Regions from separate parts of the Streptomyces sp. NEAU-174 genome, predicted to be linked through region 2. Evidence: riboswitches for the same ligand, from Rfam matches in the RefSeq annotation. Region 2 holds a riboswitch; the other holds the start of a gene.
What was found. Region 2 has a riboswitch for glycine ahead of gcvP (aminomethyl-transferring glycine dehydrogenase). Riboswitches for the same ligand answer to the same signal wherever they lie in the genome.
Positions count from the first base shown of each region.

Region 1: another riboswitch for glycine. It lies ahead of gcvT (glycine cleavage system aminomethyltransferase GcvT); the one in region 2 lies ahead of gcvP (aminomethyl-transferring glycine dehydrogenase).

Region 1 covers NZ_JBQTCE010000003.1:216,259-231,787, reverse strand. The annotation lists gene ACT2CW_RS10410 (PrsW family glutamic-type intramembrane protease) at 1-601, shown strand, start outside; gene ACT2CW_RS10405 (hypothetical protein) at 628-963, shown strand; partial or broken gene ACT2CW_RS10400 (Uma2 family endonuclease) at 979-1,534, shown strand; gene ACT2CW_RS10395 (RNA polymerase sigma-70 factor) at 1,639-2,496, opposite strand; gene ACT2CW_RS10390 (carboxymuconolactone decarboxylase family protein) at 2,493-3,050, opposite strand; gene ACT2CW_RS10385 (ATP-binding protein) at 3,283-5,406, shown strand; gene ACT2CW_RS10380 (hypothetical protein) at 5,333-6,646, opposite strand; gene ACT2CW_RS10375 (L-serine ammonia-lyase) at 7,167-8,549, opposite strand; gene glyA (serine hydroxymethyltransferase) at 8,728-9,993, opposite strand; gene gcvH (glycine cleavage system protein GcvH) at 10,020-10,400, opposite strand; gene gcvT (glycine cleavage system aminomethyltransferase GcvT) at 10,567-11,694, opposite strand; glycine riboswitch at 11,865-11,975, opposite strand; gene ACT2CW_RS10355 (AAA family ATPase) at 12,139-12,843, shown strand; gene ACT2CW_RS10350 (enhanced serine sensitivity protein SseB) at 13,022-13,828, shown strand; gene ACT2CW_RS10345 (enhanced serine sensitivity protein SseB C-terminal domain-containing protein) at 13,940-14,737, shown strand; gene ACT2CW_RS10340 (ABC transporter permease) at 15,218-15,529, shown strand, end outside.
Region 2 covers NZ_JBQTCE010000004.1:728,878-743,404, reverse strand. The annotation lists rRNA gene rrf (5S ribosomal RNA) at 16-132, shown strand; gene ACT2CW_RS15680 (CDP-alcohol phosphatidyltransferase family protein) at 281-889, shown strand; gene ACT2CW_RS15675 (mannose-1-phosphate guanyltransferase) at 1,004-3,499, shown strand; gene ACT2CW_RS15670 (DUF881 domain-containing protein) at 3,616-4,542, shown strand; gene ACT2CW_RS15665 (small basic family protein) at 4,539-4,871, shown strand; gene ACT2CW_RS15660 (DUF881 domain-containing protein) at 5,384-6,277, shown strand; gene ACT2CW_RS15655 (FHA domain-containing protein) at 6,408-7,235, shown strand; gene ftsR (transcriptional regulator FtsR) at 7,253-8,005, shown strand; gene ACT2CW_RS15645 (bifunctional nuclease family protein) at 8,058-8,531, shown strand; gene ACT2CW_RS15640 (MerR family transcriptional regulator) at 8,699-9,325, shown strand; gene ACT2CW_RS15635 (DNA polymerase IV) at 9,432-10,967, shown strand; gene ACT2CW_RS15630 (PRC-barrel domain-containing protein) at 10,943-11,260, opposite strand; glycine riboswitch at 11,408-11,505, shown strand; glycine riboswitch at 11,506-11,634, shown strand; gene gcvP (aminomethyl-transferring glycine dehydrogenase) at 11,697-14,527, shown strand, end outside.

The DNA.
Region 1 (15,529 bases), on a different contig from region 2:
ACCCCCGAACGGCCCCGTCATCCGCAACCTCCACCTCCTCGACGCCCTCAACAACTTCCTGGCCTACCTCGGCTTCGCCCTCCTCCTGCTGTCCCTCCTGACCCTCATCACCCCCGCCGGCGGCCTCGGCCTCGCCCTGGCGGGCGCCCGAGTGGGCGCGACGGTCATCACCCGCGAGGCCGCCGTCCACGCGGCGGCGTACGGGGCGTTGGGCATCGTCCTGATGGCCGCGAGCGGCGGAACAGGGCCTGACGGTTCGCCCGACCGGCAGAATGAGGAGGCATCGAAGTCCGCTGATGAAGACCAGCAGAACCTGACCTTCCAGCCCTCGCCCAAGCACGGACAGACACAGAGAGGGAACGCTGCCCCCGAGCCTTCGAATCCTCAGAGCACCTTGGAGAATTCGATTACCTTCAACCCCAATACGACGCGACGGGTGGGGGTGGACAAAGAGGCCGGAGAGTTCGCGGTATTCGACGAAACGCACAATGGCACCGGCATCTATCACGGTCACGTCCGGAAGTGGAATGAGCTGAGTCAGCAGATGCAGAGTGCGCTGCGGAAAGCGGGTCTCGTGACGGCCAAGGGTAAGATCAAGTAGTCGCCTGGCTAGGAGTTTCTTTTTTCATGGAGTACAAAAAGCCTGAGCAGGTTACCGCGGAGAAGGCTGCGGAAATCTTCGGTTCCGGGCAGCCGCGAGAAATCTCCGAGACGCTGATCGCAGCCTCTCTGAACATTCAGGACCGAGAGTGGGTGGAGCGATGGCTGATCCACTTCACCTCGCACCCCGAGTCCGACGTGCGCAGGGCCGCGGCCCTCGCGCTGGGCCACCTGGCCCGGCTTCACCGGCAGGTGTCGCCCGAGGCGGTCGAGGCGGTGGGGAGGCTTCAGGGGGACCAGTCCCTCGCGGGCGCCGCCGCCGACGCACTCGAAGACGTGGAGATCTTCACCCGTGAACCGTGATGGGAGGCTGCTGAGATGGCCCCTACGGCGTGGATGCACGAGCAGATCACGGCTGAGCAGTACGACTCCTGGTCCGAGGAGCAGTGCGCGGGCATTGAGATCGTGGACGGGGTGGCCGTGGTGAGCCCCAGTGCGTCGAAGCGGCACCGCCGCCTGGCCCGGATCCTGGCCAACGCCCTGGAAGACGCCGCGGGCCCTGACTGGAACGCCGATACGGACTTCGACGTCCGGCTCCAGGATGTGCCGCTCACCAATCGTCGTCCGGACGTGGTCGTGTACCGCGCGGAAACGATTCGACGTCACGCCCACCCGCCCCGAGCATGTGCTGCTGGTCGCCGAGGTCGTGTCGCCCGGTTCGGAGACCACTGACCGCATCGTGAAGGTGGACCAGTACGCCAAGGCGGGCATTGCCTTCTACTGGCGGATCGAGCAGGCGGCCACCGGCGTCCCGCTCGTCTACACCTACGTACTCGACCCCGCGGCCAGGGTCTACCGGGAGGGAGACGTATTCACCGGTGTGGTGAAGGTCGCGGCTCCGTTTCCGATGCGGGTTGATCTTGGTCAGCTCTGACGGTTTAGCGCACCGCGTAGTCGCCCAAGGAGGTTCCAGCAGGTCGGAGACCGTCGCGACTCCCGAGGACGACCTGTTCGCCGGTGTGCGCCGCCCCCCGCGGCCTACGGCGGCGGCAGGTGCCGCAGCTTCTCCGGGTTGCGGATGATGCGGATCTCCGTGATGCGCCCGTCCTCGACCTCCGCACAGGCGACCGTGTCCGGGCGGCCCGCGACCGTGAGCAGCAACCCCGGACGGCCGTTGACGTCCACCGCGTGCGCCTGGGGGTCGTCCATCGGCTGGGCGATGACGGCGGCGAGGAAACGGGCGACCTTCTCCGCGCCCCGCTGCGGGCGGAGGGCTGCCTTCACCTTGCCGCCGCCGTCGCTCCACGCCGTCACATTGGGGGCCAGCAGCTCCATCATCCGGTTCAGATCGCCGCCGAGACACGCGGCCAGGAACTCCTCGGTGACCTGCCGCCGCACCTCCGCCGGGGCGTCGTAACGCGGCCGGCGGGCCTGGACATGCGCCCTGGCCCGGCTGCCCACCTGCCGTACGGCCGCCTCGCCGCGCTCCAGCATTCCGGCGATCTCCTTGAAGGAGAAGCCGAAGACCTCCTTGAGTACGAAGACCGCCCGCTCCAGCGGCGACAGGCTCTCCAGGACGACGAGCATGGCGAGCGAGACCGACTCGGCCAGCTCCACCTCCTCGCCGATGTCCGGCCGGGTGACCAGCGGCTCGGGCAGCCAGGGGCCGACGTAACTCTCGCGGGTGGCGGCGGCCGAGGTGAGCCGGTTGAGCGCGAGGTTGGTGACCGTACGGACCAGATAGCCCGCCGGGTTGTCCACCGGCGTGGACACCTGACTACAGCGCAGCCAGGCGTCCTGCACCACGTCCTCGGCATCGGCGACGGAGCCGAGCATGCGGTAGGCGATGCCGAACAGCATCCGCCGGTGTTCTTCGAAAGTGGTCGTGTCGATCACGCCCGCGACGCTACCCCGCAGGCGTCCGAGAAGCCCTGGCTGGTCAGGCCGAAGGCGCTGTTGACGCGCGAACGGTAGTTCTCCAGGCCGACCATGGCGGTGAGCTCGACGAACGCCGCCTCACCGAGCCGTTCGACCAGGGCGGCCGCGAGCTCGTCGGTCACGCGGGGCTCGGTCTCGGTCATCGCCTCGGCGTAGTCCAGGACGAGCAGCTCAAGACCGGTGAAGGCGTCCTCGTGGTCGCGCCATCGCGGCACTTTGGAGATCTTGTCCATCGGGAGCCCGAGGGCGTCGGCCTCCCAGTGGCCGAAGTCCATGCACCACGAGCAGTTGATCTTCGCCGTCGTGGCCATGACCGCGAGGTGCTTGAGGGTCGGGTCCAGGCGGTTCCACCTGGCGGCACCGCGCTCGGCCCGGACATAGGTGAGCAGCACCCGCGGATTGTGGCCGGCGGCCAGACCGGGGTCGAGCACCTTGCCGTAGGTGCGCCGGGAGTACCAGGCGCCGAGGCGGTTGAGGAGCGTGCTGGGCGGGGTGAGCGAGATACGGGCCATGGCGGGCTCTCCATCGTGTCGTACCTGTGGTGGCAATGGCTTGCGCAGGTACGACAGAGAAGCCCGCCGGAGTGTGACATCCGGCCGGCCCGCATGCGGAACCGGCGGACTCGGCGGACCCGGCGGACCCGGCGTCGGGGCGAGGCCGCCGAGGCCGGATGGTTTTCCGGGGTGGGCGCCGCGGGGATACAGTCCGGCCAGGGACCGGACCGGGACCAGGGGAGGGGCCGGTGTGATCGAGATCGTCACGGTGAGCGCGCTCACCGCATTCCTCGCGGCGGTGGGGAACGGCGCGGCCGGAGAAGTCGGCAAGCAGGTGCTCCTGTCGACGGGTGCGCTGGTGAGACGGACTCTGGGCCGGGAGACGCCGCTGCCGGCCACCGCGGAGGGGTGGGAGGCACTGGCGCGGCAGATGCATGCGCGCCTGAGTGACGAGGGTGGACGGACCGGCGAGTGGGCCCTTCTGCTGCGGAGCCTGCCGGACACGGCGGTGGCGCCGCGCCCCGTGGCGGGACTGCCGCCCGCCGCGCGGGACTTCACCGACCGCGAGGCCGTCCTCAGACAGCTGAAGCGGGAGGCGACCCGCGCCGCGGGCGGGCGGCCGCGGGTCGCGCTGCTGCACGGTCCGCCCGGCATCGGCACCAGCGCGGTGGCCCTGCACTGGGGCGCCGCCCAGATCGCGCGGTACCCCGACGGGCAGTTCTACGTCGACCTCTCCGACGCCGCCGGAGACCATGGACCGGAACCGGCCGCCGTCCTGTTGCGCCTGCTGCGGCAGATGGGAGTCGAGCCCGAGCGGATTCCGCCGACCGAGACGGGACGTGAACAGCTCTACCGGCGGTTGACGGCCGGCCGCAGGGCGCTGGTGGTGATCGACCACGCGTCTTCGGTCGCGCAGGTCCGCAACCTCATTCCGGCCACGCCGGAGGTGTTTTTGCTGGTGGTGGCCTCGGGTCCGCCGTTCGCGCTGGAGGCGGAGCGGATCGCCGTCCCTCCGCTGAGCGAGCGGGACGCCTTGCGGATGCTGAGGAAGGTGGCCGGGCCCGACAAGGTCGCGCGAGCCAAGCCGCGGATGCCCGCCCTGCTGGACACCTGCGCGGGCAACGCCCTCGCCCTGAAGGCGGCGGCGATGCGCCTGCTGACCGAGGAACCGCCCTTCCCGGATCCGCCGGACGAGCCCGCGGGGCACCATCCGGTGCACACCATGACGCAGGACGCGTGCCGCCGTGTCGGGCCCGAGGCGGCGCGGCTGTGCCGGCTGACCGCGCTGGGTGGCTGGCCCGCGATCGATGCCCGGCTGGCCTCGGACGCCGCCGCCGTCGCCGAGGAGGAGGCCGCCCGGATGCTTGCCGCGGCGGCGGAAGCGCAGTTGGTGGAGTCGGTGGGGGACGGACGTTACCGCTTCCGGCCCGAGGTGCGCCGCCATCTGGCCGACGCCGCGGGTCCCCGGCACGGGATCCCGGAGTGCTTCGCGGCGGTGTCACGCGTGCTCGACGGACTGCTGAACCGGGCGCTGCACGCCGCCCACGCGGCCCTGCCGCAGAGCTGGCGGACCGAGCCCGCACCCGAGCGGGGGACTCCGTACGGTGACGAGGCCGAGGGTATGGCGGCCCTGCTGGCCGAGGCCGGGAACCTGGTGCGGGCGGTCCTTGTGGCGGACGAGTACCAGCACATCGACAAGGCCCTGCGACTGGCCCGCGCACTGTGGCCACTTCAGCTGAAGGCCGGACACTGGGACGAGGTGCTGCCCGCCCTGCGGATCGCGGCCCGGTGTGCCGACGAGCATCAGCCGCGGTCCCGCATGGCGGGCGCCCTGCACTTCCAACTGGGCCACTGTCTGGGCGAGATGGGACGGTGGGAGGAGGCCGATCACGCCGTGCGCGCCGCCGTCGCCTGCGAGCGCGCCGCGGGCCACTTACGGGGCGAGGCGTCGTCCGTGGAGTTCCTGGGCCTGCTGTGCTTGAACCGATGGCGGTACGAGGCGGCGTACGAGGGGTTCGTCGAGGCGGAGGGCGTCTACCGGCGGATCGGCCCAGGCCAGGAGGGCGCGGCGGACCTTCCGCGTGCCCTCGCCCTGATCGGGCGTCACCAGGGACGTGCCCTGCGCGGCCTGGGGCGGTTGGGGGAGTCCCGCCTTCGCCTGGAGGCCGCGCGGGACTTCTTCGCGGAGCGGGGAGAGGCGTACAACCAGGCCCGCACCCTCACGGACCTCGCCGAGACGCTGCACGACGCCGGTGAGAACGCCGAGGCCCTGGCGAAGATCGCGGAGGCTGAGCGCCTGCTCAGTCCGGAACAGGCGACTCCGCACCTGGGTTATCTGGCCCGGCTGCGGCTGCGCTGCGAGGACGCCCAGTAGCGGGGGCCACCGTCACCGGGTGCACGCGGCCGGCCGCGTGCACCCGGAGCGTCGTCCCGCCCGGTGGCACCGCACCGCCACCGGCCAGCCACGTGTACAGCGCGGAGGCGTAGGCCGCCGGATCGGCGTCCGCTCCCGGGCCTGCCGACAGCTGGAACACACCATGCTCCCGGGCGCGCACGGTGCAGCTGTGCGGGCCGGTCACGTACACGGCGAGCGAGCAGTGCGGATACCGGCGCAGCACCTCGGCGGTCCACTCCTCCGGGCCGCCCAGGCGGGGATCGTCCGGCTGCCCCTCACGGAAGATCACATCAGCCAGCGCCAGGCCGCCGGGGTCCCGGGCGTCCTCATGGACCGCGAGGTGCCTCTCGCCGACCGCGTCGTACGGGTGCCCGGTGGAGCGCTCGATCCAGACGTCCGCTCCCAGGACGCGGGTACGGACGTCCAGGGGAGCCGTACGCCGCGGGGGATCGTACGGTGGCAGGGGCAGCGGCTCCAGCAGGGCGGGAGCCGCGGGCTCCGGCAGATCCATCAGCGTGTAGAAGAGCCTCCGCAGCAGCGCCGCCGACGAGCCCGGGGCCGAACTGGTGAACTCCGCCGGACCGGCCACCGGGCGATGCCGCGCCAGCAGGTCCTCCAGCTGCCCGCGCAGCGGTTCGTGCGGGTCGAGCCGAGGGGCCTGCCGGACGAACGCCGCGAGGGGTGCCTCCGGGTCCAGCCGGTCCTGCGTGGCGGACGCGAGCAACACGGGGATGTCCAACGCCGCGGCGTAGTAGGACACCGCTCCGAAATCCCCCAGGACGACATCCGCCGCCAGCAGGGCCTGGCGCCACGCGTGCACGGGGTCGATCAAGGTCAGCCCGCTGCGGCGGGCCCGGTCCAGCCAGACGCGTATCTGCCCTGGACCGTGCCCGTACCAGATGTTCGGATGCAGTACGGCCGCCAGCCGGTAGTCGTCAGCCGGCAGCTCGGAGGCGAGCCGGGGGAGCAGGCTCGGCAGGATGTCCTGGTCGCCGCCGGTTCCGAAGAACCCCTCGGGATTCCAGGTGGAGTTCAGTACGACGAGCCGCTGGCCGCGACGCACGCCCAGGGCGCGGCGGAACCGCTCCCGGTGGGGTCGCCCGGCCAGCATGCGGTCGAAGCAGGGGTCGCCGGCGAGTACGGATGCTCCTTCGGCTTCCGGGCACACCCGCCGCAACCGCTCCAGCTGCTCCGGGTGGGAGAGGACGAGGCCGTCCACGAACGGCTCCCCGCCTGCCAGGAGCCACTCCGGCGACAGGCCGAAGGTCGGCTCGTGTCTCGTGTCTCGTGACTCGTGACTCGTGACTCGTGACTCGTGACTCGCCCAGTTTCTTAGTGTATCCGACACCATGTGACATCACGGCCAATTTGCCCTGTATATCCTGGAGTTGACCACCGAAACTCGCGGAGATCGCCAGCGCCACCGGTGTCGCCAATGCCTGCTTCCAGGGCAGCACGGGCAGACCCAACTCCGTGAACAACTCGCCGATTCCGGCCTGAAACGCGGATGACTCGGTCGAGGTGACCAGGAGTTGCACCCGGAAGTCGTCGTGGAACAGCGGCAGTACGTCCAGCAGGCGGCCCGCGGAGGTGACGTTGTGCACCACGAGCAGTACGCGTCGGCTCGTCGCCCGGCTGGCCCAGCGCTCCGAGTCTTCCCCGACCGGCACGCGTATCGCCGGGGTATCAGCCGGGGTATCAGCCGACCCCACTCGTCGTTCCCTTTCGCCGTCCCTTTGTCAGCACTCGATGACGTTCACCGCGAGCCCGCCCCGCGCCGTCTCCTTGTACTTGACCTTCATGTCCGCGCCCGTCTGCTTCATCGTCTTGATGACCTTGTCGAGCGAGACATGGTGGCGGCCGTCGCCGCGCAGGGCCATCCTCGCGGCGGTGACCGCCTTGACCGCGGCCATGCCGTTGCGCTCGATGCAGGGGATCTGGACCAGGCCGCCGACCGGGTCGCAGGTGAGGCCGAGGTTGTGCTCCATACCGATCTCGGCGGCGTTCTCCACCTGCTCCGGGGAGCCGCCGAGGACCTCGGCGAGGCCACCGGCGGCCATCGAGCAGGCGGAGCCCACCTCGCCCTGGCAGCCGACCTCGGCGCCGGAGATCGAGGCGTTCTCCTTGAAGAGCATGCCGATGGCGCCCGCGGCGAGGAGGAAGCGGATGATGCCCTCCTCGTCGGCGCCCGGGACGAAGCGGGTGTAGTAGTGCAGAACGGCGGGGATGATGCCCGCCGCGCCGTTGGTGGGGGCGGTGACCACGCGGCCGCCCGCCGCGTTCTCCTCGTTGACCGCCATGGCGTAGAGGGTGATCCACTCCATGGCGCGGGCGCCCGGGTCGCCCTCGGAGCGCAGGGCGCGGGCGGCGGTGGCGGCGCGGCGGCGGACCTTGAGGCCGCCGGGCAGGATGCCCTCCTGGGACATGCCGCGGGCCACGCACGCCTCCATGACCTGCCAGATCTCCAACAGCCCGGCCCGGATCTCCGGCTCCGTGCGCCACGCCTTCTCGTTCTCCAGCATCAGGGCCGAGATGGACAGGCCCGTCTCCTGGGAGAGCCGCAGCAGCTCGTCACCGGTGCGGAAGGGGTGGGTGAGGACGGTGTCGTCGAGCTTGATGCGGTCCTCGCCGACCGCGTCCTCGTCCACCACGAAGCCGCCGCCGACCGAGTAGTACGTCTTCTCCAGCAGCGGATGGCCCTCGGCGTCGTACGCGCACAGCGTCATGCCGTTGGCGTGGTACGGCAGGGAGCGGCGGCGGTGCAGGATCAGCTGGGAGGAGTCGTCGAAGTCGATCTCGTGGCCGGGGCCGATCTCGGCGCCGAGCAGCCGCAGCCGCTTGGTGGTGCGGATGCGCTCCACCTCGCCGTCGGCCGTGTCGACGTCGACGGTGCGCGGGGAGTTGCCCTCCAGGCCCAGCAGCACGGCCTTCGGGGTGCCGTGGCCATGACCGGTGGCGCCCAGGGAGCCGAAGAGCTCGGCCCGGACGGACGCGGTGTGGGCCAGCAGACCCTCGTTCTTCAGCCGGCGGACGAACATCCGCGCGGCCCGCATCGGGCCGACCGTGTGCGAACTGGACGGGCCGATGCCGATCGAGAAGAGGTCGAATACGGAAATGGCCACCGGGGGACTCCTTCGTCTGCACGCCGGGGGAAGCGTGTGCCCGCCGGGGAAGCGTGCGGGCCGTGCGTGGGGTGGTGCGGTTTGGTGCGATGTGGTGCGGCGGGGGCGCGCCAGGGCGGGCGCGCCCCCGGGTCCGCATCACTCCGGGTTGCTCCGGGTTGCTCCGGGGCGCTCCGGCTTACTTGGACAGATGCGCGTACAGCGGGTGCTTGTCGGCCAGCGCGCTGACCCGGGCCTTCAGCGCCTCCGCGTCGTACGACGGCTTGAGCGTCTCCGCGATCACGTCGGCGACCTCGCGGAAGTCCTCCGCGGTGAAGCCGCGCGTGGCCAGCGCCGGGGTGCCGATCCGCAGACCCGAGGTGACCATCGGGGGCCGCGGGTCGTTCGGGATCGCGTTGCGGTTGACCGTGATGCCGACCTCGTGCAGTCGGTCCTCGGCCTGCCGCCCGTCCAGCTCGGAGTCGCGCAGATCGACCAGGACCAGATGGACATCGGTGCCGCCGGAGAGGACGGCGACGCCCACCTCCCGGACATCGGGCTGGGTCAGCCGCTCGGCGAGGATCCTGGCGCCCTCCAGCGTGCGCTCCTGGCGCTCCTTGAACGCCGAGCTCGCCGCCACCTTGAAGGACACCGCCTTCGCCGCGACCACATGCTCCAGCGGACCGCCCTGCTGACCGGGGAAGACCGCCGAGTTGATCTTCTTTGCCAGGTCGGCGGTGGAGAGGATCACGCCACCGCGCGGACCGCCCAGGGTCTTGTGGGTGGTGGTGGTCACCACATGGGCGTGCGGTACGGGCGAGGGGTGCAGCCCGGCCGCCACCAGACCCGCGAAGTGGGCCATGTCGACCATCAGGTACGCGCCGACCTCGTCCGCGATCCGGCGGAAGGCGGCGAAGTCCAGCTGGCGCGGGTACGCCGACCAGCCCGCGATCACCAGCTTGGGGCGGTGCTCCTTGGCCAGCCGCTCGACCTCGTCCATGTCGACCAGACCGGTCTCGGCGTCCACGTGGTAGGGCACCACGTTGTAGAGCTTGCCGGAGAAGTTGATCTTCATGCCGTGGGTCAGATGGCCGCCGTGCGCCAGGTTGAGCCCCAGGATGGTGTCGCCGGGGGAGAGCAGGGCGAACATCGCGGCCGCGTTGGCCTGGGCGCCCGAGTGCGGCTGGACGTTCGCCGCCTCGGCGCCGAAGAGCTCCTTGACCCGGTCGATGGCGATCTGCTCGACCACGTCGACGTGCTCACAGCCGCCGTAGTAGCGGCGGCCGGGGTAGCCCTCGGCGTACTTGTTGGTCAGGACCGAGCCCTGGGCCTCCATGACCGCCGACGGAGCGAAGTTCTCCGAGGCGATCATCTCCAGGGTGGACTGCTGGCGGTGGAGTTCGGCGTCGACAGCAGCGGCGACGTCCGGGTCGAGCTCGTGCAGGGAGCTGTTCAGAAGCGACATCGAGGGTCCCGATCGAATAAGGAGGGTCAGTTTTCGGCGAAGGCGGTGTACTCGTCGGCGGAGAGCAGGTCCTCCGGCTCGCTCGTCACCCTCACCTTGAACAGCCAGCCGCCCTCGAAGGGGGCGGAATTCACCAGCGCCGGATCGTTCACCACGTCCTCGTTGATCTCGGTGACCTCACCGGAGACCGGCGTGTACAGATCGCTGACCGACTTGGTGGACTCCAGCTCACCGCAGGTGTCACCGGCGGAGACCGTGGAGCCGACGTCCGGGAGCTGGACATAGACGACATCGCCGAGCGCGTTGGCCGCGAATTCGGTGATGCCGATCGTCGACACGCCGTCCTCGTCGGCGGCCGACAGCCACTCGTGCTCCTTGCTGTACCGCAGCTGCTGGGGGTTGCTCATGGTCCGATTCTCCTGGATACGGGGGAGTGCTTGGGAAACGGGTCTTAGCTGGTGGGATGCGACGCCGAGGGGATACGGCGCCGAGGGGGCGGGATGGGCCGGGGCCCTGCTCGCGTTCGGAGAGGCCCGGCGACGGGCCGGGGCACCGCTCACGCCCGGGGAAACGTCAGCGCTCGCGCTTGTAGAAGGGGAGCGCCACGACCTCGTACGGCTCCCGGGCGCCGCGGATGTCCACGAAGACCCCCTCGGTGCCGGGCTTCGCGTACTCCGGGTCCACGTACGCCATCGCGATGGGCTTGCCCAGCGTCGGGGAGGGCGCGCCCGAGGTGACCTGGCCGATCGCCGAGCCGTCGGCGGCCACCACGGCGTATCCGGCGCGCGGCACCCGGCGGCCTGAAGCGATCAGGCCGACCAGGGTGCGCGGGGTGACGGTGTCCGCCTGGCGGGACGCGGCCTCCAGGGCCTCGCGGCCGACGAAGTCGCCCGGCTTGTCGAACTTCACCACCCGGCCGAGCCCCGCGTCGAAGGGGGTGGTGTCGGTGGTCAGCTCATGCCCGTACAGCGGCATGCCCGCCTCGAGGCGCAGGGTGTCCCGGCAGGAGAGACCGCAGGGGACCAGGCCCGCCGGGGCCCCGGCCTCGGTCAGCGCCTCCCAGACCCGCTCGGCGTCGTCCGGCGCCAGGAACAGCTCGAAGCCGTCCTCGCCCGTGTAGCCGGTGCGGGCGATCAGGGCGGGGACGCCGGCGACGGTGCCCGGCAGCCCGGCGTAGTACTTCAGCCCGTCCAGGTCGGCGTCGGTCAGGCGCTTCAGGATCCCCGGGGACTCGGGGCCCTGGACGGCGAGCAGCGCGTAGGCGTCGCGGTCGTCCCGCACGGTCGCCTCGAAACCGGCGGCCCGCCCGGTCAGCGCGTCCAGCACCACCTGGGCGTTGGCGGCGTTGGCCACGACCAGGAACTCCTCGTCCCCGAGGCGGTAGACGATCAGGTCGTCCAGGATGCCGCCCTCGTCGTCGCAGATCATGGTGTAGCGGGCGCGGCCCACGGCGAGCGCGGACAGCCGGCCGACCAGCGCGTGGTCCAGGGCGTCCCCGGCCTGCGGACCGATGAGAGAGATCTCACCCATGTGGGAGAGGTCGAAGAGCCCGGCGCGGGTGCGCACCGCGGTGTGCTCGTCGCGCTCGCTGCCGTAGCGCAGCGGCATGTCCCAGCCGGCGAAGTCGGTCATGGTGGCGCCGAGCGCGCGGTGCCGCGCGTCCAGCGCGGTACGGCGTGGGGTGGGCGGGGCGTCGGTCACGATTCAGGCTCCAGAGGTCGGGGTCGCGCGACGGCGAGGACGGACGGCAAGGACGCGTGCGCCCTCCCCATCTGTCATCGGAACCTGAGAGGTTCGCCGTGACGCCCGTAAGGGGCCCGGTTTGCACCTTGGGTGGAGCCGCGCCCGGGCGGCCCGCTTTTCAGATCTGCCTCGTCCGTGCGGTATCGGGGCCTGAGAGATTCAAGGGAGGACTTGCTCCTTCGGCGCCCCGGACACCCGGCACGGATGCCGGTGACCAAGGACTCTCCCGCGCGGATTCAAGCGGCCGGTATGGAGTTGCGCGGACATCATCGCATGTATGGCCGAGAAGGGAAGCCCCGATCCGACCGGGCTCCGGCCGCCCGGACAGGGGCAGCCTTGCCCGACATTACCTTTTCTTGACACTCTGCGGGTACGAGCAGCGTTGACCGACCTGGGAGGACGATCACGGTGCATGGGCAGGGAACGTACGCGACAACACAGAGGCTCCTGCCGGCGCGGCGTGGGCGCATCCCCTCCGGGTCGACGGCCCGCCCCGGTCGAAGAAGCGCGGTGCACGATCTGCGCGCCGGGGCGGAGGGTGGCGGCGCGGGCCCGCGTGAGCTGCGGTTTCCGGCAGGGGATGTGCTGGTCGCCTCCGGGCTGCCGGGCAGCGGCAAGAGCACCCTGATCAACCGGACGGTGCCGCTTCTGGACGAGACGGGCGCGGCCGTGATCAGGGTCGACTCGCAGAACACCCGCGAGGCGTGGGAGCGTCGGCTGCCCGGCTGGCTGCCGTACGCGCTCTACCGCCCGCTGGTCCGGTACGCCCACTACGCCGGGCTGCACCGGGCGCTGCGCTCGGGCGCGAGCGTCGTGGTGCACGACTGCGGCGCGCTGCCGTGGGTGCGCCGCTGGCTGGCCCGGGACGTGCGGCGCCGGGGCCGCGGCCTCCATATGGTGCTGCTGGACGTGGGCGCCACGGAGGCGCTGGAGGGCCAGGCCGCCCGTGGCCGCGGGGTCTCCGCCTACGCCTTCGGGCGGCATCTGCGCGCGATGCGGCGGCTGATCACCGGGATGGAGGAGGGGCGGCCGCCGCGGGGGTGCGCGTCGGCGGTGCTGCTGGACCGGCGAGGCGCGAGCGCGCTGCGCTGCATCTCCTTCGAGTGAGCGCGCCGCTCCCTCGGAGGTGGCCGGAAATCGACCATCGGCATCACACAGCGTGACGAGGGCGGGTCCGGGCGAGGTGGGGAAGTGCTGTGGAGATCGCCGCCGACCCCTCCGGCCCCGGGCCGCCCAGCGGTTAGGGTGCTTCGGGCAGGTCGGACGAGATGGCGGTTGGACGAAGATGAGCTTCCCGGAGCAGTACGGAGTGGCCCCGGCGCACGGAGGATTCCCGGACGGCGGATATGCCGCGCAACCGGCGTTTCCCGGCAATGAGCTCGAAGAGGTGATGGCCGCCTCCGTCGGCGTCCCCGGGGCCGGAGCGCGCATCGTCGAGACGCTCTCCCGCAGCCACCTCTGGATCCCGCTGCCCAACGGCGGGGGCCCGGGCAGCCCGAGCCTCGATCTGCCCACGATGGAGATCGACGGCGGCGCGTATGTCCCGGTGTTCAGCTCCGAGCAGCAGTTCCTCCAGCTCGTCGGCTCCCATATGTCCTTCACCATCGCCCCGGCCGTGGAGTTCGCCCGCGGGCTGCCGCCCCAGCTCGGCATCGCGGTGAACCCCGGCGGCGCGGTGGTCGTACCGCTGCCTCCGCCCGCCGTCCGGGAGTTGTGCCGCGCCGGGCGTACCGAGCTCGACGGTCCGGCCGCCGGTGGCCGGGTCCGGCTCTTCGAACCGGACTGGCAGGACGAGCCGGTGGACTTCCTGGCCGCCGCCGGGATCGAGTTCGCCAAGGGCACCGGGGTGCGGACCGCCCGGCGCGCCCTGGCCAGCGTCGAGGGCGACGAGCCGGCGCTCTTCGTCGGGGTGCAGCTCGACGAGCCCGACCCCGCGGGGCAGGCGCGCGCGGTGGAGGCGCTGGGCCGCGCCCTCGGTGCGGTGCCGGTGCCGTGGAAGGTTCAGCTGGTGCTGCTGGACGTGGCGCAGGGCGATCCGGTGGCCGACTGGATGCTGGGACGGGTGCGTCCGTTCTACGACCGTGACCTCTGACTCACCCCTGGGTCCGCTGCCGCGGCCCGTAAGCTGGTTTGATGACCAGGAGGGGTGCGGGCACGCTCCCCGGTGAGGTGTGGGCAAGGCGATGAGAAGGGGCGGACCCAGGTGAGCGCGGGCGCGGATTGGGGGGCGGCGGCCGGCCAGGTTGAGCGAGCGTTGCAGCAGGTCGCTCCCGGCCGGTACGACGCCTACGAGGCGCTGCTGCACGCCATCGGCGAGGGCCAGGTCTGGATGCTGCTGTGGCACGGTGCGCCCGGCTCGCCCGACGCCCAGTACGGGAACATGGACGTGGACGGCCTCGGTTACGCCCCGTGTGTGACCTCGGCGCAGGAACTGGCCGCCAGTGGCTGGAACCGCGCGCACGAGGTGGCCGACGGACGCCTCATCGCCGACTCGCTCTACCGCGACCGCTACGGCCTCTGGCTCAACCCCCACGCCCGCGGCGGTGGAGTGGGCATCCCCTGGCCGGACCTGCGCCGGATCGCGGGCGGTCTGGACCGGCTGCCCGCCGGGCCGCTGCGGCTGTCCGATCCCGCCATCGACATCCCCCAGTTCTACGCCCTGTTGGGGCAGAACGCGCATCGCACCGCCGCGGTGCGCTCGTTGCGGCGCGCCTGGGTGCAGCCCTCGCTGGGCGCCCCGTACCTGGCGATCGGCCTGGATCTGTACGACACCGGCGCGGCGGCGGTGCAGTCGGTGCGGGTGATGATGGAGCAGTCGATCACCGCGGTGCCGGACGGGCTGCCGGTCTCCACGGTCGCGCTCTCGGACGAGTACGACCCCGTCGCCATGTGGATGCGGGCCAACGCCCGCCCGTTCTTCGACCGTGACGCCTATGGCGCCGCGCCCGCCGCGCCGCCGTCGTACGGCTACGGCTATCCGCCGCCGCGTCCCGCGTACTGAAGCCACCCCGTCCCACGTATCGGGCCCACCCCGTCCCGCGTACCGGGCCCACCGCGTCCCGCGTACCGGGCCCACCCCGTCCCGCGTACCGGGCCACCCCGTCCCACGTATCGAGCCACCGGGTCCCGCCGCGCACTGAGCCGCGCACCGATTGACGGGATTGCCCGACCGGCCTTCCGCCCCAATCGGGCCGAACACACCATTACGGGCGCGAGGTTACTGCTGCGTTCTCGTGTCGCGACCGTCCGTATAGCGGAGCGGTACTCCTCACATCACGGTTAGGCATCCATTGCCCGGGAGTACTGGCGGGTGATCACAAACGCGTTGAAGACTCCCGCTCCAAGGGGTGCGGTTCCTGCGTACGACCCCTTCCAGAAAGGTTCCGTACCAGAACGCGACTTTCACCCAGGTGATGAACAAAGCCGCTACAGCGGCGAGTCGTGGGCCGGTCACCACCGGTCGAGAGGGGTCTCCACCACGATGACGGCACCATTGCACGGCACGAGCACGGACAGCGATCCGGTGGCGACTGCCGATGTAGCGGCGGATGTGGTCAAAGCGTCCGTCGAAGGCAGATCGCTGCGGCAGATCGCCTGGTCACGCCTGAAGCGGGACAAGCTCGCACTGACGGGTGGCATCGTTGTCGTCTTCCTCGTGCTGGTGGCGATCTTCGCTCCGCTCATCGTGAGTCTGCTCGGGCATCCGCCCAATGAGTTCCACCAGGAGGAGATCGACCCGCTGTTCGGCACCCCGAAGGGGTCCATGGGCGGTATCAGCTCGGACTTCCTGTTC
Region 2 (14,527 bases):
TTAACTTTATAGTGTTTCGGTGGTTATAGCGTTAGGGAAACGCCCGGTTACATTCCGAACCCGGAAGCTAAGCCTTTCAGCGCCGATGGTACTGCAGGGGGGACCCTGTGGGAGAGTAGGACACCGCCGAACAATTCTTCAAAAAGACCCCGAGGGGAAATTCATTCCCCTCGGGGTCTTTTTTGTGCCCATGTCCACTACGCCCCGGTGCGGGGCCTGTGCGGGCCTACCGGTAGAGTCATGGAGCATCATCGGCCTGTTTCTCACGGGAGGCTCCCGGGTGGAGGTACAGGAGACACGCGTCCAGACGGACCGTGTGCTCACCATCCCGAACATCCTCAGCGCTGCGCGCCTCGTCGGCGTGCCGCTTTTCCTGTGGCTGATCCTCCGGCCCGAGTTCGGCGGGCCCAACAGCGACGGCTGGGCGCTGCTGGTACTGGCGCTGAGCGGTATCAGCGACTATCTCGACGGGAAGCTGGCCCGTCGCTGGAACCAGATCAGCCGTCTCGGCCGGCTTCTCGACCCGGCGGCCGACCGCCTCTACATACTGTCGACTCTTGTCGGTCTCACCTGGCGCGAGATCCTGCCCCTCTGGCTCACCGCGGCCCTTCTGGCGCGAGAGCTGGTCCTGCTGGTGATGGTGGGCATCCTCCGGCGCCATGGCTATCCGCCGCCGCAGGTGAACTTCCTCGGCAAGGCGGCCACCTTCAACCTGATGTACGCCTTCCCGTTGCTCCTTCTGAGTGAGGGAAGTGGCTGGCTTCACACGACCGCTGCTATTTTCGGATGGGCGTTCGCCGGATGGGGTACAACACTCTATTGGTGGGCAGGAGTCCTCTACGTGGTTCAGGTCCGCCGACTCGTCAAGGCGGACACCGCGGCCGACTGAGCTCGCCGTAGCGGCGTCCATAGAGGCCGGTGCCCGTAGCGACTTCAGGTGTAAGGGCCATCGGGCGTGCGCGGTCGGCATGACCGTCGTCTCTTCAAGGAGGACGCTTCCGATATGAAGGCCGTCGTGATGGCAGGGGGCGAGGGGACTCGTCTGCGCCCGATGACCTCGACCATGCCCAAACCGCTGCTGCCCGTGGCCAACCGGCCGATCATGGAACATGTGCTGCGGCTGCTCAAGCGGCATGGTCTCAGCGAGACCGTGGTGACAGTCCAGTTCCTCGCCTCCCTCGTCAAGAACTACTTCGGTGACGGCGAGGAGCTCGACATGGAGCTCACGTACGCGAATGAGGAGAAGCCACTCGGCACCGCGGGAAGCGTCAAGAACGCGGAGGAAGCACTCAAGGACGACACCTTCCTGGTGATCTCGGGTGATGCCCTGACGGATTTCGACCTTACGGATCTGATCAATTTCCATAAGGAAAAGGGCGCCCTTGTCACCGTCTGCTTGACTCGCGTTCCCAATCCGCTCGAGTTCGGTATCACCATCGTCGACGAGGGTGGAAAGGTCGAGCGCTTCCTGGAGAAGCCCACCTGGGGCCAGGTCTTCTCGGATACCGTCAACACCGGCATCTATGTCATGGAGCCGGAGGTCTTCGACTATGTCGATCCCGACGTCCCGGTCGACTGGTCCGGAGACGTCTTCCCTCAGCTCATGAAGGAAGGCAAGCCCATCTTCGGCTATGTCGCCGAGGGCTACTGGGAGGACGTCGGCACCCATGAGAGCTATGTGAAGGCCCAGGCGGACGTTCTCGAGGGCAAGGTCGACGTCGAACTCGACGGATTCGAGATCTCGCCCGGCGTATGGGTTGCCGAAGGGGCGGATGTGCATCCGGAGGCCGTGCTCCGGGGTCCGCTCTACATCGGCGACTACGCCAAGGTGGAGGCCGGTGCCGAGATCCGTGAGCACACCGTCGTCGGCTCCAATGTCGTGGTGAAGAGCGGCGCCTTCCTCCACAAGGCGGTGGTGCACGACAATGTGTACGTCGGCCAGCAGAGCAATCTGCGCGGCTGTGTCATCGGCAAGAACACCGACATCATGCGCGCCGCCCGGATCGAGGACGGGGCTGTCATCGGCGATGAGTGCCTGATCGGCGAGGAATCGATCGTCCAGGGCAATGTCCGGGTCTATCCGTTCAAGACCATCGAGGCGGGCGCGTTCGTCAATACCTCGGTGATCTGGGAGTCCCGGGGGCAGGCCCATCTGTTCGGCGCCCGTGGTGTCTCCGGCATCCTCAATGTGGAGATCACCCCGGAGCTCGCGGTGCGGCTCGCCGGGGCGTACGCCACGACCCTCAAGAAGGGCTCCACGGTCACCACGGCGCGCGACCACTCCAGGGGCGCGCGGGCGCTCAAGCGGGCGATGATCTCCGCCCTCCAGACCAGCGCCATCGACGTACGGGACCTCGAGAACGTGCCGCTGCCGGTGGCCCGGCAGCAGACCGCGCGCGGCAGCGCCGGCGGCTTCATGATCCGGACCTCGCCGGGGGTGCCCGACTCGGTCGACATCATGTTCTTCGACGAGCGGGGCGCCGATCTCTCGGCGGGTGGTCAGCGGAAGCTGGACCGGGTGTACGCCCGCCAGGAGTACCGCAGGGCGTTCCCGGGCGAGATCGGTGACCTCAGCTTCCCGTCGAGCGTCTTCGACTCGTACACGGGCTCGCTGCTGCGCGCCGTGGACATCAGCGGCATCGCCGAGTCCGGTCTGAAGGTCGTCGTGGACGCCGCCAACGGCAGCGCCGGGCTGGTGCTGCCCAGCCTGCTGGGCCGGCTCGGGGTGGACGCGCTGACCATCAACCCCGGCCTGGACGAGTCGCGTCCGACGGAGACCGCCGACGCCCGCCGGTCGGGGCTGGCCCGGCTCGGCGAGATCGTCGCCTCGGCGCGTGCCGCGTTCGGAGTGCGGTTCGACCCGGTCGGTGAGCGGTTCTCGCTCGTCGACGAGCGGGGCCGGATCGTGGAGGACGACCGGGCGCTGCTGGTGATGCTGGACCTGGTGGCCGCGGAGCGGCGGAGCGGGCGGGTGGCGCTTCCGGTGACCACGACCCGTATCGCCGAGCAGGTGGCGGCGTACCACGGCACCCAGGTGGAGTGGACGACCACCGCGGCGGACGATCTGACCAGGGTCGCCCGGTCGGAGTCCACCATCTTCGGAGGCGACGGACGCGGCGGGTTCATCATCCCCGAGTTCAGCAGTGTCTTCGACGGTACGGCGGCCTTCGTCCGGCTGATCGGGCTGGTGGCGCGCACTCAGCTGACGTTGAGTCAGATCGATGCCCGGATTCCGCGGGCACATGTCCAGCGGCGTGATCTGGCCACCCCCTGGGCGGTCAAGGGCCTGGTCATGCGGCATGTGGTGGAGGCCGCAGGGGACCGTTCCGTGGACACCACCGACGGGGTGCGGGTCGTGGAGACCGACGGGCGGTGGGTGATGGTGCTGCCCGACCCGGCCGAGGCGGTCACCCATCTGTGGGCGGAGGGCCCGGACGACGCCTCCGCACAGGCCCTGCTGGACGAGTGGTCCAGCGTCGTGGACAGCGCGGGGCGCTGATCCCGGGGCCGCCCGAGCACGTCTGAGCGCGTGGGGCCGCCGTCCCGAGGGCCCGGATCCGGCACGCCGGAGGGGCCATTCGGTGGCGGCGGCCCCCACGTGCGACGATGTGCGGCATGTCGCAGCAGCCCCCCGTTCGGAGCACAGCATCGCCGCGCCCGCGCCCGCGCCTCGACGCGTCCATGTCGCTGCTGACCAATGTGATGGACCACAGCCTTGACGACGGCTACGCCGAGGCCGCCGCGCGGCGCGGGGAGACCGGTCGCTCGGGCCTGCCGCGCACGGTGCGGGCCAAATTGGGGCTGGCCTTCGGTCTCGTCCTGGTCGCGGTCGTCATCACCATCGGGGCCGCCGAGGCGCGGATATCGGCGCCGACGCTGGCCAAGGAGCGGGGAGAACTGATCGACCGCATCGAGACGGGGAACTCGAACGCGGACAAGCTCGCCCGGAGCGTGGACAAGCTCCGCGGCGAGGTCGGGGAGAAGCAGCGGCAGGCACTGGAGAAGCACGGCGGGGCCAAGGCCGATCTGGTGGCGCTGCTCTCGGGGGCCAACGAGGTGACGGGCCCCGGGGTGAAGCTGGTGGTCGACGACGCCAAGGGCGCGGCGGGCAGCGGCGGGGGACCACGGGAGAGCGCCGACTTCTCCGACACCGGCCGGGTGCGCGACCACGACATGCAGCGGGTCGTCAACGGCCTGTGGGAGTCGGGCGCGGAGGCCGTCTCGATCAACGGGCAGCGGCTGACGGCGCTCTCGGCGATCAGGGCCGCGGGAGACGCCATACTGGTCGACAACAAGCCGCTGGCGCCGCCGTATACGGTGCTCGCGGTGGGGGACGGGCAGCGGCTGAGCACCGCTTTCCAGAACAGTGCGGACGGACAGTACCTGCATGTGCTCCAGCAGAACTATGACATCCGTACGAGCATTTCCGCCCAGGACTCGCTTCGGCTTCCGGCCGCGCCGAGCCTGATCGTACGCACCGCGGAACCGATAGCCGGTGGTTCCGGCAAGGGTGACGCCGACACAGGGAAGGGCACATCGTGATCGCCGTATTGGGGCTCATCGTGGGAGTCGTGGTCGGACTTGTGGTCCGACCCGTGGTGCCGACGGTGGTCGAGCCCTATCTGCCGATCGCCGTCGTGGCGGCACTCGACGCGGTTTTCGGGGGCTTCCGGGCGATGCTGGACGGGATCTTCGACGACAAGGTCTTCGTCGTATCGTTCCTGTCCAATGTGGTGGTGGCCGCGCTGATCGTCTTCCTCGGTGACAAGCTGGGCGTCGGTGCCCAGCTGTCGACGGGGGTCGTGGTCGTGCTCGGCATCCGGATCTTCTCCAACGCGGCCGCGATCCGCCGCCATGTGTTCCGGGCGTGAGGCCGATGACGACCGACGACACCCCGGAGAAGCCCGAGAGCGCACAGCCGGCCGAAAACCGACGGCAGGCCGACACGCCGCGACAGCAGTCCGACACGCCACGGCAGTCCGCCGACACGCCGCGGCCGGCCGAGAGGGACGCGAAGGCCGAGCAGTCGGCCGACACGCCGCACCAAGCGGCGAAGGCCGACACGCCCGGGAAGGCCGCTGAGCCGCCCCGGCGGTCGCCCGAGCCGGCGCGCCGGCCGGAGACGCCCGAGCGGCCCACGCGCCCCGGGGAGCCCCAGGAGCGGGCCGAGCCCAAGCGGCCCTCGGCGGCCGGACCGCCGCGCCCGGGCACCCCGTCGCCCGAGCGGAAGCCCGCGCAGAAGCCCGAGCGGAAACCTGAGCGGAAACCCGAGCGCCGTGACGCGCCCGCGGAGCGCCCCGGCAGGCCCGCCACGCCCCCGCCGGGCGGCTTCAAGGACCTCGCGCTCAGGAAGCCCCTGCCCAAGGCCGTACTGCCCGAGGCCCTGCCGCCGCAGGCCCAGGGCCGGTCCGTCACGTCGGACACGCCCGGGACGCGTGCCGAGGGCCCCAGGCCCGCCGACGGGTCCCGGAGCGGCCCCGGAGAGCGTGTGGGGCCCGCCCCCGGCCCCGCATCCGGCCCGGGGGGACCCGGGGCCGACCGGAGCCGGGAGGAGGCCCTGACCGGCCGCCAGCGGCTGTGGAAGGGCGTATGGCCGCCGCGGCTCACCCGTGCGCAGCTGATCGTCGCCCTGCTGCTCTTCGGGCTCGGCCTGGGCCTCGCCATCCAGGTGCGCTCGACCAACGAGAACAGCGTGCTGCGCGGCGCCCGGCAGGAGGACCTGGTCCGGATCCTCGACGAGCTGGACTCCCGCACCCAGCGGCTCCAGGACGAGAAGCGCCGCCTCGAGAACCAGCGCACCGAGCTGGAGAACAGCTCGGACCAGGCCGAGGAGGCCCGGAAACAGACGCTTCAGAAGGAGCAGCAGCTGGGCGTGCTCGCGGGTACGGTGGCAGCACAGGGTCCTGGTATCACGATCACCATCGACGACTCCCGGGGCTCCGTGGAGTCGGACATGCTGCTCGACACGGTCCAGGAGCTGCGTGCGGCGGGCGCCGAGGCGATCCAGATCGGCACGGTGCGCGTGGTCGCCGGCACCTACTTCTCGGACAGCGGTGGCGCGATCCGGATCGATGGACGGAAAGTGACGCGACCGTATGTTGTGAAGGTGATCGGCAAGCCGGAGGATCTGGAGCCGGCCCTGAACATCCCGGGCGGGGTGGTGCAGAGCCTGGAGAAGGAGCAGGCCACTGTGTCCGTGCAGCGGGAGAAGAAGATCGTTGTGGATGCCTTGCGATCGGCGAAGCGGCCTGACTACGCTCGGTCGTCATCACGGTGAGGCGGTTCGAAATGAGGGTCTCTCGAGGAGACCATGTGGACGCGGGGGGTCAACGCACCGGAAGATCCGCGCGTGATGGAAACTGTCTGGTGGTCGCGGACGTTGTGAGGATGTCCGGACCGTCTGGTGTGTGCATCGAGGGTTTGTCCTGCCCCACGGGCGGGTCTGTTTCAGTCAAGGGGAATCGCCCGTGAAGTTGTTCGGGAAGTTGTTCGGTAAGAGTGCCCGCCAGGATGGCGGCAGCAGCACCGCTCGCCACCGCGCCTCGCGTGCCGCGGAGGAGAGCGGAGGGGGAACCGAGGAGCGCCCGCTCTTCCGTGACCAGGTCGGCGGGCAGGGTGCGTCTGTTGACCCCTCCGCGGCCGGGCCCATAGGTTTCGAAGACCCATCGGCCTCTCACAGTGGTGGAGGGTTCGGCTTGCCGGTCTGTCAGCGGTGCGGCCACCGGAACGCGGAGGCCAGCCGGTTCTGCTCCAATTGCGGCGCCCCGCTGCGCGGCGGCGCGCCCTCCGAGCGTGCCTCGGAGACCACCTCCACCATTTCGATCTCTGGTCTCGAGGCGTACGACTCCGAGGTGACCGGGCAGACGCCGCTGCCGTCGCTCAGCCCGGAGGCGCAGGCCGCCGTCGAGGCGCTGCCCCTGGGGTCGGCCCTGCTGGTGGTCCGCCGCGGGCCGAATTCCGGCAGCCGCTTCCTGCTGGACAGTGATGTCACCACGGCGGGCCGTCACCCGCAGAGCGACATCTTCCTGGACGATGTGACGGTCTCCCGCCGCCATGTGGAGTTCCGGCGCGGCCAGGACGGCAGCTTCACCGTCTCGGACGTCGGCAGCCTCAACGGGACGTATGTCAACCGGGAGCAGATCGACGCGCCGGTGGTCCTGACCAGTGGGGACGAGGTGCAGATCGGTAAGTACCGGCTGGTCTTCTACCCGAGCCAGCGGGGCGTCGGCATCTGACCCGTCAGGGGAGGTCCATGCTTCAGACACCGTCGGGCGGTGCCGATACCGGCACCGCCCCCACGGGCGGCCGGTCGATGAGCATCGGCACCGTGCTGAATCTGTTGCGGGACGAATTCCCCGAGGTCACCATCTCCAAGATCCGCTTCTTGGAGTCGGAGGGGCTGGTGGAGCCGCGGCGGACGCCGTCCGGCTACCGCAAATTCAGCCAGCGGGATGTGGAGCGGCTCGGCCATATCCTCCGGATGCAGCGTGACCACTACCTGCCGCTCAAGGTCATCCGGGAGCATCTGGACGCCCTGGAGCGGGGTGAGCCATTGCAGCTTCCTGCCGTTTCGCAGGGAGCGCGGCAGCCGGGGCCGCTCGACGGCGGGCCCGGCGCGGCCCCGGACGGCCCCACGGCCGCCCGGGTCGGCCGGGCCGAGCTGCTGGCAACGGCCGAGGTCAGCGAGGCGGAGCTGGCCGAATGGGAGTCGTACGGGCTGCTCGCGCCGACCGCGGACGGCGGGTACGACATCGAGGCGGTGACCGTCGCCCGGCTCATCGCCGAACTCGGTCGTTTCGGCCTGGAACCACGTCATCTGCGAATCATGAAAGCCTCCGCCGAGCGGGAGGCCGGAATGGTCGAGCAGGTGGTCGCCCCGCTGCGGTTGCATAGAAATCCGCAGACCAGAGCGCATGCGGAGGCCAGTGTGCGGGAGCTCGCCACGCTCTCCGTACGGCTGCACGCGGCCCTGGTGCGGTCGGCTCTGAGGGTTCGGGAGCGGTGACCGACCGGGCCCCGACTATCCAAACCGGCCGGGCACGTCCTAGGGTTGCTGTGTGAACGAGCTCGACGTCGTGGGTGTCCGGGTGGAAATGCCCTCCAACCAACCGATCGTGCTCCTGCGTGAAGTGGGAGGCGACCGCTACCTCCCCATCTGGATCGGACCAGGTGAGGCGACCGCGATCGCCTTCGCTCAGCAGGGCATGGCTCCGGCGCGCCCGCTGACCCATGACCTTTTCAAAGACGTACTCGAAGCAGTCGGCCAGCAGCTCACGGAGGTCCGGATCACGGATCTGCGCGAGGGGGTCTTCTACGCGGAGCTGGTCTTCGCCAGCGGCGTGGAGGTCAGCGCCCGGCCGTCCGACGCCATAGCGCTCGCGCTTCGTACCGGAACGCCGATCTACGGCAGTGACGGCGTGCTGGACGACGCCGGGATCGCGATCCCGGACGAGCAGGAGGACGAGGTGGAGAAGTTCCGCGAGTTCCTCGACCAGATCTCGCCAGAGGACTTCGGAACCAGCAGCCAGTGAACCGTATGCCGGTCCTCGCTCGCGCATTCGAGTAGCCTTTCCCGGACGAGGGACACGGGAAACCACTCTTAGGGTGATTATCACTCGGCGTGCCGAGTGTGGCGATCGTTGACGCACCCCGGGTGACTGCCTACCTTCAAGATGGCAGGTCGAGGACGGAGGTCGGCGTGAGAAGCACCGGCGACGGCACGGCGGCCGGAGGTCCGTACGCGCTCCAGGGGAGCGCATCGGCCGATCCGGCATTGAAGGCTCGGGTCGCGGCACAGGCCGCACCGCCGCGTGAGCCCGCCGCGGGGGGGACGGAGCGGATCGGATACCGCGGACCCACCGCGTGTGCGGCCGCGGGCATCACCTACCGCCAGCTGGACTACTGGGCCCGCACCGGGCTGGTCGAGCCGAGCGTCCGGCCGGCCTACGGCTCGGGCAGTCAGCGGCTCTACAGCTTCCGGGACGTGGTCGTCCTCAAGATCGTGAAGCGGCTGCTGGACACCGGCGTGTCGCTCCAGAACATCCGGGCGGCGGTGGTGCACCTCCGTGCCAGGGAGCTCGACGACCTGGCCCAGATGACGCTCATGAGCGACGGCGCGACCGTTTACGAGTGCACCTCGCCCGATGAGGTCGTGGACCTCCTCCAGGGCGGCCAGGGCGTCTTCGGGATCGCCGTGGGCGTCGTGTGGCGGGATGTGGAGAGCGCGCTGTCCCAGCTGCACGGCGAGCGGGTGGACACCGGCGAGACGCTGGTCCGGCACAACCCGACCGACGAGCTCGCGGCGCGCCGGAACCGGGCCGGTTAGAAACCTCCTGCCGAGCGCCCCGGGGTGAACTGATCGGCGCCCCCGGGCCCGCCCCCACCGGCCGTTGCCCGCCCCATTGTCAGTGGTGTGCGGCAGCATCGGAGGTGTGAGGGGTGCGCCGACGATTCTCCATCTGGACATGGACGCCTTCTACGCCTCGGCGGAGCAGGCGGCCAAGCCCAGCCTGCGCGGAAAGCCGGTGATCGTGGGGGGTCTGGGGCCGCGTGGTGTGGTGGCCACGGCCTCCTACGAGGCCCGGGTCTTCGGGGTGCACTCGGCCATGGCGATGGGCCAGGCCCGTCGCCTGTGTCCGAACGCGGCGTTCCTCATCCCCCGCTTCGCGCTCTACCGCAAGGTGAGCGACGTGGTCATGACCCTGCTGCACACCCTGTCGCCTCTGGTGGAGCCGCTGAGCCTGGACGAGGCGTTCGTCGATCTGGAGGCGGGCGGCACCGAACCCACCGTCGAGGCGGCGCGCGCCGTGGCGGAGCGGCTGCGGGCCGACATCCGGGCGGCCACCGGGCTGACCGGATCGGTGGGGCTCGCCGGCTCCAAGATGCTCGCCAAGATCGGTTCGGAGCAGGCCAAGCCGGACGGCCTGGTGGTCATCGAGCCCGGTACGGAGCGCGAGCTGCTCGGCCCGATGTCGGTGCGGACGCTCCCGGGCGTCGGCCCCGCCACGGCGGAGACGCTGCGCCGGGCCGGGATCCACACCGTGGCCGAGACGCGGGAGGCGGGCGAGGCGGAGCTGGTGCGGCTGCTGGGCCGGGCTCACGGCGGGTCGCTGTTCCTGATGGCCGAGGGCCGGGACGAGCGGCCCGTCGTCGCCGAGCGGGACGCCAAGTCCATCTCGGTCGAGGACACCTTCGACGTCGACCTCACCGACCGCACCCGGGTGCAGCTGGAGATCGCGCGGCTCGCCGACCGCTGTGTGCGGCGGCTGCGCGAGGCGGGCCGCTCGGGGCGGACGGTCGTGATCAAGGTGCGGCGGTACGACTTCTCCACACTCACCCGTTCGGAGACCCTGCGCGGGCCGACCGACGACCCGGCGGTGGTGCGGGAGGCCGCGGCGCGGCTGATCGACGGGGTGGAGACCACGGCGGGGGTGCGGCTGCTGGGGGTCGGCGTCAGCGGTCTGGCGGACTTCACACAGGAGGATCTCTTCGCCCAAGCCGCCCAGGCCGCGGAAGCTGCCCAGGCCGCCCAGGCCGCGGAAGCCGTTCAGCCCGCCCAAGCCGCTCATGAGGCCCTGGGGGACGCCGGGCGCCCGCCGGGCCCCGAGAGACCGGAGCCCGTGAGAGAGGGCGCGGGAGAGGCTTCTGAGGACGCTGAGAAGCCGCGGCGCTGGCTCCCGGGCTCCGATGTACGGCACACCGAGTACGGGGCGGGCTGGGTGCAGGGGAGCGGAGTGGGCCGGGTGACCGTGCGCTTCGAGGAGCCGTGGTCGCCACCGGGCCGGGTACGGACGTTCCCCGTGGACGACCCGGCGCTACAGCCCGCCGACCCGCTACCACTGCTGCGCCCGGACGCGGAGGCGGAGGCGGAAGCGGAAGGGGCCGGGGGCCCGGACGGGCCGACCCCGGGGGCCGGTGGGCCCGAGCCCGGCCGGGGGCCGGGTCAGCCCGTGACGTCCAGGCCGTAGTGGTGGTAGAGCTGGAGCTCCTGCTCGGGGGAGAGGTGGCGGCCCACCCCGAAGTCCGGGGCGTCCTTGATCAGGGACCGGTCGTACGGCACCCGCAGGGTGTCGCCGACGACCTCGCTCGGTTCGAGCGGCACGAAGACGTCCCGGCTGAACAGTCCGGTGCGTACCGCCGCCCATTCGGGCTCGCCGGTCGCGTCGTCGAGATAGACCTCGTCCACGGTGCCGATCTTGGCGCCCTCGCGGTCGAATGCCTTGCGGCCGATCAGGGTCCGCGGGTCGATATCGGTCTGCACGCTCTCTCCCACAGGTGGCAAACAGATGAACAAGCAGTTAGCAAGTGCCCATTGCTACCTACAAAAAGCCACATCGCCGCACTCGGCCACTCGAACGTCCGCGACCGTCCCCCGTGGCAGAACCGCTGGTACGCTGACTGTGGCTGTAAACCCCGTGCGGGAGAGTCCTCCGTCGACGCTGTCGGAGGCGCCGAAGGAGCAAACCCTCCCCGGAATCTCTCAGGCACACGTACCGTGCGGGTGAGGTCACTCTGGAAAGCAGGGTGGGCCACGGGCGAGCACAGTTCCGGAGCCCCTCCTCACCGACGGTGAAAACCGGTCAAGCGGTATATGGACCGGTGAAGCTCTCAGGTTGAGATGACAGAGGGGGAGGCCGTCCGGGCACCCGAGTCGCGGTGCCCCTCGTAGGTCGTCACAGACCAGGAGGCCCCCGCAGATGACCGCCAATCGCATCGCACTCTCCGACTTGGAACCTGGTACTCCGTTCGAGCAGCGTCACATCGGCCCGGACGGCGAGGCACAGGCCAAGATGCTCGCCCAGGTCGGCTTCGGCTCGCTGGACGAGCTCACCGAGGCCGCCGTACCGGACGTCATCAAGAGCACCGAGGCGCTGGACACCCTGCCGCCGGCCCGCAGCGAGCCGGAGGTCCTCGCCGAGCTGCGCGCGCTCGCCGACCGCAACCAGGTGCTGCCGTCGATGATCGGCCTCGGCTACTACGGCACCCACACCCCGCCGGTGATCCTGCGCAATGTGCTGGAGAACCCCGCCTGGTACACCGCGTACACGCCCTACCAGCCGGAGATCTCCCAGGGCCGGCTCGAGGCGCTGCTGAACTTCCAGACCGTCGTCGCCGATCTGACCGGGCTGCCCACGGCCGGTTCCTCGCTGCTGGACGAGGCCACCGCGGCCGCCGAGGCGATGGCGCTGTCGCGGCGCGTCGGCAAGGTCAAGGAGGGCGTCTTCCTGATCGACGCCGACTGTCTGCCGCAGACCGTCGCGGTCATACGGACCCGCGCCGAGCCGACCGGTGTCGAGGTCGTCGTCGCCGACCTGGCCGAGGGCATCCCGGACGAGATCGCCGAGCGCGGGGTCTTCGGCGTGCTGCTCCAGTACCCGGGCGCCTCCGGTGTGGTGCGCGATCCGCGCCCGGTCATCGAGCGCGCCCATGAGCTGGGCGCCGTCGTCACCGTCGCCGCCGATCTGCTCGCGCTCACCCTGCTCACCTCGCCCGGTGAGCTGGGCGCGGACATCGCGGTGGGCAGCAGCCAGCGGTTCGGCGTCCCGATGGGCTTCGGCGGGCCGCACGCCGGTTTCATGGCGGTGCGCGACGCCTACGCCCGCAACCTGCCCGGCCGGCTGGTCGGGGTCTCCGTGGACGCCGACGGCGACAAGGCGTACCGGCTGGCGCTTCAGACCCGTGAGCAGCACATCCGCCGGGAGAAGGCCACCAGCAACATCTGCACCGCTCAGGTGCTGCTGGCCGTGATGGCCGGGATGTACGCCGTCTACCACGGCCCGGACGGGCTCGCGGCGATCGCCCGCCGCACCCACCGCTACGCCTCCGTGCTCGCCGAGGGGCTGCGGACCGGCGGTGTCGAGGTGGTGCACGGCGCGTTCTTCGACACCCTCACCGCGCGGGTGCCGGGCCGGGCCGCCGAGGTCGTCGCCGCGGCCCGCGAGGCCGGGGTCAACCTCCGGCTGACCGACGCCGACCACGTCGGCATCGCCTGCGACGAGACCACCGGCCGCGCGCAGCTCGCCGCCGTATGGTCCGCCTTCGGGGTGGACGGCGGCAACGGCGACGCCTCCGGGATCCCCGGGATCGACGAGCTGGACGCCTCGGCGCCGGACGCGCTGCCTGCGGCCCTGCTGCGCCAGGACGGCTATCTGGCCCACCCGGTCTTCCACCAGCACCGCTCCGAGACCGCGATGCTGCGCTATCTGCGCCCCCTGGCCGACCGGGACTACGCCCTGGACCGGGGCATGATCCCGCTGGGCTCCTGCACCATGAAGCTCAACGCGACCGCCGAGATGGAGCCGGTCACCTGGCCGGAGTTCGGCGCGCTGCACCCCTTCGCACCGGCCGAGCAGGCCCAGGGCTATCTGACCCTGATCCGTGAGCTGGAGGAGCGGCTGGCCGAGGTCACCGGCTATGACAAGGTCTCGCTCCAGCCGAACGCCGGGTCCCAGGGCGAGCTCGCCGGACTGCTGGCGGTGCGCGCCTACCACCGGGCCAACGGGGACACCCAGCGCACCGTCTGCCTGATCCCGTCCTCCGCGCACGGCACCAACGCCGCCAGCGCCGTGATGGCCGGTATGAAGGTCGTCGTGGTCAAGACCGGCCAGGACGGCGAGGTGGACACCGACGACCTGCGCGCCAAGATCGAGCAGTACGGCGACCAGCTGGCCGTCCTGATGGTCACCTACCCCTCCACCCACGGGGTGTTCGAGGAGCACATCACCGAGATCTGCGCGACCGTGCACGACGCGGGCGGCCAGGTCTACGTGGACGGCGCCAACCTCAACGCGCTGGTCGGGCTCGCCGAGCCGGGCCGGTTCGGCGGCGATGTCTCGCATCTGAACCTGCACAAGACCTTCTGCATCCCGCACGGCGGCGGCGGCCCCGGCGTCGGCCCGATCGCGGTGCGCGAGCACCTGGCGCCCTACCTCCCCAACCATCCGCTTCAGCCCGCCGCCGGTCCGGCCACCGGCGTCGGCCCGGTCTCGGCCGCGCCGTGGGGCTCCGCGGGGATCCTGCCGATCTCCTGGGCGTACATCCGGCTGATGGGCGCCGAGGGGCTGCGCCGCGCGACCCAGGTCGCGGTGCTCGGCGCCAACTACGTCGCCAAGCGCCTCGAGCCGCACTACCCGGTGCTCTACACCGGCCCCGGCGGCCTGGTGGCCCATGAGTGCATCGTGGATCTGCGTCCGCTGACGAAGGCCACCGGGGTGACCGTGGACGATGTGGCCAAGCGCCTGATCGACTACGGCTTCCACGCGCCGACGATGTCGTTCCCGGTCGCCGGGACGCTGATGATCGAGCCGACCGAGAGCGAGGATCTGGCGGAGCTGGACCGGTTCTGCCAGGCGATGATCGCGATCCGGGCCGAGATCGAGAAGGTCGGCTCCGGCGAGTGGGTCAAGGAGGACAATCCGCTCCGGAACGCCCCGCATACGGCGGCGTCGCTGACCGGGGAGTGGGACCACCCGTACTCCCGGGAGGAAGCGGTCTTCCCGGCCGGGGTCTCGGCGGCGGACAAGTACTG